Regions from separate parts of the Streptomyces sp. NPDC007095 genome, predicted to be linked through region 1. Evidence: riboswitches for the same ligand, from Rfam matches in the RefSeq annotation. Region 1 holds a riboswitch; the other holds the start of a gene.
The links. A riboswitch is a leader RNA that binds a small molecule or an ion and turns the genes downstream of it on or off. The one in region 1 is predicted to bind thiamine pyrophosphate.

Region 1 (2,199 bases):
GTCCTTGTAGATCTCCCAGGTCAGCTCCTCGGCGCGGCCGTCCACCTTCTCCAGAGCCTGGTAGAGCGGCACCGTGCCGATGGGGACGGGGGAGTTGCGCAGAACCCATTCCCGCGTGGTGTGGATATTGCGGCCGGTGGACAGGTCCATGACCGTGTCCGCGCCCCAGCGGGTGGCCCAGGTCATCTTCTCGACCTCCTCCTCGATGGAGGAGGTGACGGCGGAGTTGCCGATGTTGGCGTTGACCTTCACCAGGAACCGCTTGCCGATGATCATCGGTTCGATCTCCGGGTGGTTGACGTTCGCGGGCAGCACCGCGCGACCGGCGGCGATCTCCTCGCGTACGACCTCGGGGTCGACGTTCTCGCGGACCGCCACGAACTCCATCTCGGGCGTGATCTCGCCCCGCCGGGCGTACGCGAGCTGCGTGACCGCCTCTCCGGAACGGCCTCGACGTGGCTGGCGCGGCCGCCCCGGGAAGACCGCGTCGAGGTTGCGCAGGCCCCCGCGCGGAGCGGTGTGCTTGATTCCGTCGTCCTCGGGACGGACGGGACGGCCCGCATACTCCTCGGTGTCACCGCGGGCGATGATCCAGTTCTCGCGCAGCGGCGCGAGGCCCCTGCGTACGTCGGTGTCGACGACCGGATCGGTGTACGGGCCGGAGGTGTCGTACAGCGTGACGGACTGCCCGTTGGTGAGATGCACTTGACGGACCGGCACCCGCAGATCGGGGCGCGAACCCCCGACGTATCCCTTGTGCCAGCCGATGGACTTCCCGGCCTCCCGTGGCTGTTCGCCCTCGGGCGGGGCAGGCGCCTCGCCGATCTGGCTGGAGGCAGGCGTGCGTACGTCCTTGTTGGTCATGAGACCTACTCCCTACGCCGGCATTACCCGGTAACAGGTTCGGCGGTCGACGCAGCGGATTCCGTCTGCAGACGTCCCTTGTGAAACATCACTCGTTCCACGTGAAACATCGCTAAGACGAAGGTCAGCGCCCTCTCAGCCCGGTGCTCCGAGCTCCCGCGTGTGCAAAGGTGACTCCACGCTAGCGTCATATCTGGCGCGGTGAACAGAGGGCCATCACCGTTCTTGCGATGATCGGTCGGTGACCACAACGCAGCAGCCCCCGTTCCCGCCGTCCGAGCCGCCGCGCCGACGCGGTCCCGGAGACGGCTATGGACCTGGTCCCGGAGACGGCCACGGACGCGGGCCGGGCAGTGGCCTCGGTCCGGGGGGCGGGCATGGGCACGGACCGGGTGCGGGACACGGGCACGGCCCCGGGGACGGACACGGACATGGGTCTGGGGACGGGCCTGGGAATGGACATGGGCCTGGGGACGAGCACGGGTCTGGGCACTCGCACAGTCACAGCCATGGGCCCGCCACGCCCGTCTCCAAGCATCTGCGCAAGGTCATCGCGGCCATTCTGATCCCCTTCGCCGCCGCGGTCGTTGTGGGTCTCGCGGTGCTCTGGCCCGGTGGCGCCCCGTCCCACGAGCGCACCGGCGTCGGCTTCGACCGGCAGACCCAGCAGGCCACGGTCACCAAGGTCGACAAGGTCAGCTGCAAGTCCGTGAACGCGTCGGGGGAGACCCCGAGCGGCGACACATCCACCGCCGAGGGCTCCTCCGCGCAGCAACAGGCGACGGGCGACTGCAAAAAGGCGACGATCCGGATCGACACCGGCAAGGACAAGGGCCGTACGTTCACGGAGATCATCCAGCCCGACCAGTCACGGCAGTTGCACGAGGGCGAGAAGGTCGTGGCCGCGTACGAGCCCTCCGCGCCCAGGGACCTGCAGTACTCGGTCACCGATGTGAACCGGAAGTTCCCGATGGCGCTGCTCGCCGGGATCTTCGCGCTGGCCGTCGTGGTGGTGGGCCGGATGCGCGGTGTCATGGCGCTGGTCGCACTGGCCATCAGCTTCGTGATCCTGACCTTCTTCATCCTGCCCGCGATCCTGCAGGGCTCGAATCCGCTGGTCGTGGCCGTGGTCGGGGCGAGCGCCATCATGCTGATCGCGCTCTACATGTGCCACGGCCTCTCGGCCCGTACATCGGTGGCGGTGCTCGGCACCCTGCTCTCCCTGGTGCTGATCGGCATCCTCGGCTCGGAGTTCATCGGCTGGGCGGCGCTGACCGGCAACACGGACGACAACACCGGTCTGATCCATGGCCTGTATCCGTCCATCGACATGAG
Region 2 (2,199 bases), on a different contig from region 1:
AGCGTGTCGAGGGCCGTGTCGGCGGCGACGAGCCGTCGCTCTCCGTTGACGAAGATGTTCATACGGTCTGCTCCGTGAGTGCTGTGCTGAAGCGCCCGGGGGTGAAGGGGCGGGCCTCTTCCGGAAGCTCGCCGGTGGTCAGGACGTGCGCCATGGCGTCCCCGGTGACGGGCGTGAGCAGGACGCCGTTGCGGTAGTGCCCGGTGGCCAGCAGCAGCCCGTCGAGCGCGGTCGGGCCGAGCAGTGGCGCGTTGTCGGGCGACCCCGGCCGCAGGCCCGCGCGCGTCTCGGTGAGCGGCAGCTCGGTGATCCCGGGCACCAGCTCATGGGCGTCGCGCAGCAGCTCGTAGACCCCGCCCGCGGTCACCGTCGTGTCCCAGCCCAGCTCCTCGCTGGTGGCGCCCACGACGAGCTCACCGTTCTCCCGCGGCACCAGATAGACCTGGCTGCCGCGCACCACGGCCCGCACGGTCCGGCTCAGGAACGGGGCGTACCGCTTCGGCACGGTCAGCCGCAGCACCTGACCCTTCACGGGCCGTACGGGCGGCAGTACGTCGGCGGGCACGCCCGGGAGCTTCCCGCTGAGGCTCCCGGCCGCGAGTACCACCTGCCCCGCCGCCAGCTGTTCACCGTCCGTCGTGACGACCCCGGCGGCCCGGTCCCGTACGACGGTCAGGCGCTCCGCCCACGTCCGGTGGAACTTCACTCCGGCCCGCTCGCATGCCGTGACCAGGGCCTTCGCGAGTCGGCGCGGGTCGATCTGGTGGTCTTTGTCGACCCGCAGCCCGCCGCGCACGCCCGGCGCGAGCATCGGCTCCAGACGGCGGCACTCCCGGCCGCTGAGCCACTCCGATTCGAGCCCCGAGCGGTGTTGCAAGGCATGCAGTTCGCGCAGGTGGGCCCGGTCGTCGGCGTCCATGGCGACGGCCAGCGTGCCGCACCGGCGGTAGCCGAGGTCCTGGCCGCTCGCCTCGGTGAGTTCGGCGGCGAAGTCGGGATAGCGGCGCGCGGAGGCGAGGTTCAGGCCCAGCAGGGTCTGCTCGCCGTAGTGCAGCTCGGTGACGGCGGCGAGCATTCCGGCGGCCACCCGTGCCGCTCCGCCGCCCGGCTCGGGGTCCACGACCGCGACGGTGAACCCGCGCTGCGCGGCCCGCCAGGCGGTCACGAGACCGATGATCCCGCCCCCGATGACGAGGACGTCCGAGGTACGTGCGTCCGATGACGGCGCATCCGATGAACGTGCAGGTGTACGCGTAGGCGACATGGGCGTCCAGCCCCTCCCTTCGCCGGCATGACCCGGATCAGGTTCGTACGGTCGGAGGCCGCCAGCCTCCCTCTCAGCCCGGTGCGTCCGGGCTCCCGCGAGTGCTTTACGTTCGCCACCCTAGCCCGCTGCCGTATGTCTCAGTAAGGGAGCCTCCGTCCAGAGCCCGTTCGCGGGTCGGTACGCGCACGCGGTCCGCGTACGACGAGCAGGACGGCGAGATCCGTTGTGGAACAGGTCACTGCGCACGTCCCCTGACTGACAGATTGTCAGTTGTCTATGGTGATCAGGTGAGCGAGCAGACGCGGGCACAGGTGCGGACGCAGGGGCGTACGGCACGGCGGGTCGTCATCGTGGGCGCGGGCATGGCCGGCGTGCAGACGGCGGTCGCCCTGCGGGAACAGGGTTTCACCGGGGACGTGACGCTGATCGGCGCCGAGCCGCACCAGCCGTACGACCGGCCACCCCTGTCCAAGGCGGTGCTGCTCGGCAAGGCCGAGGGCTCCGCCTTCGACATCGACTTCGAGGCGCTGGGCATCGAACTGCGACTCGGCTGCGAGGCGCTGGGCCTGCGCCCCGCAGACCACGAGCTGGACACCGAGGCAGGACCGGTGCCGTACGACGTCCTGGTCCTCGCGACCGGCGCGGAACCGATCCAGCTGCCCGGCGCACAGGGCGTCCCCGGCGTCCATCTGCTGCGGACCCTGGACGACGCCGAGCGACTGCGCCCCGTGCTCGCCCAGCAGCACGACATCGTGGTCGTCGGGGCGGGCTGGATCGGCGCGGAGTTCGCGACGGCGGCGCGCGAGGCCGGGTGCGCGGTCACGGTCGTCGAGGCCGCCGACCGGCCGCTGGCCGGGGCGCTGCCCGCGGAGGTGGCCGCGCCGATGACCGCCTGGTACGCGGACAGCGGCGCGTCGCTGCGCACCCACGCG

Region 2: linked by a shared signal. The riboswitch ahead of thiO (glycine oxidase ThiO) and the one ahead of thiC (phosphomethylpyrimidine synthase ThiC) in region 1 are both predicted to bind thiamine pyrophosphate.

What each region holds. Positions count from the first base shown of each region.
Region 1 covers NZ_JBEYFS010000004.1:48,495-50,693, forward strand. The annotation lists gene thiC (phosphomethylpyrimidine synthase ThiC) at 1-864, opposite strand, end outside; TPP riboswitch at 857-1,034, opposite strand; gene ABZ656_RS02635 (YibE/F family protein) at 1,106-2,199, shown strand, end outside.
Region 2 covers NZ_JBEYFS010000261.1:1,029-3,227, forward strand. The annotation lists gene thiS (sulfur carrier protein ThiS) at 1-62, opposite strand, end outside; gene thiO (glycine oxidase ThiO) at 59-1,264, opposite strand; TPP riboswitch at 1,262-1,373, opposite strand; gene ABZ656_RS49440 (FAD-dependent oxidoreductase) at 1,555-2,199, shown strand, end outside.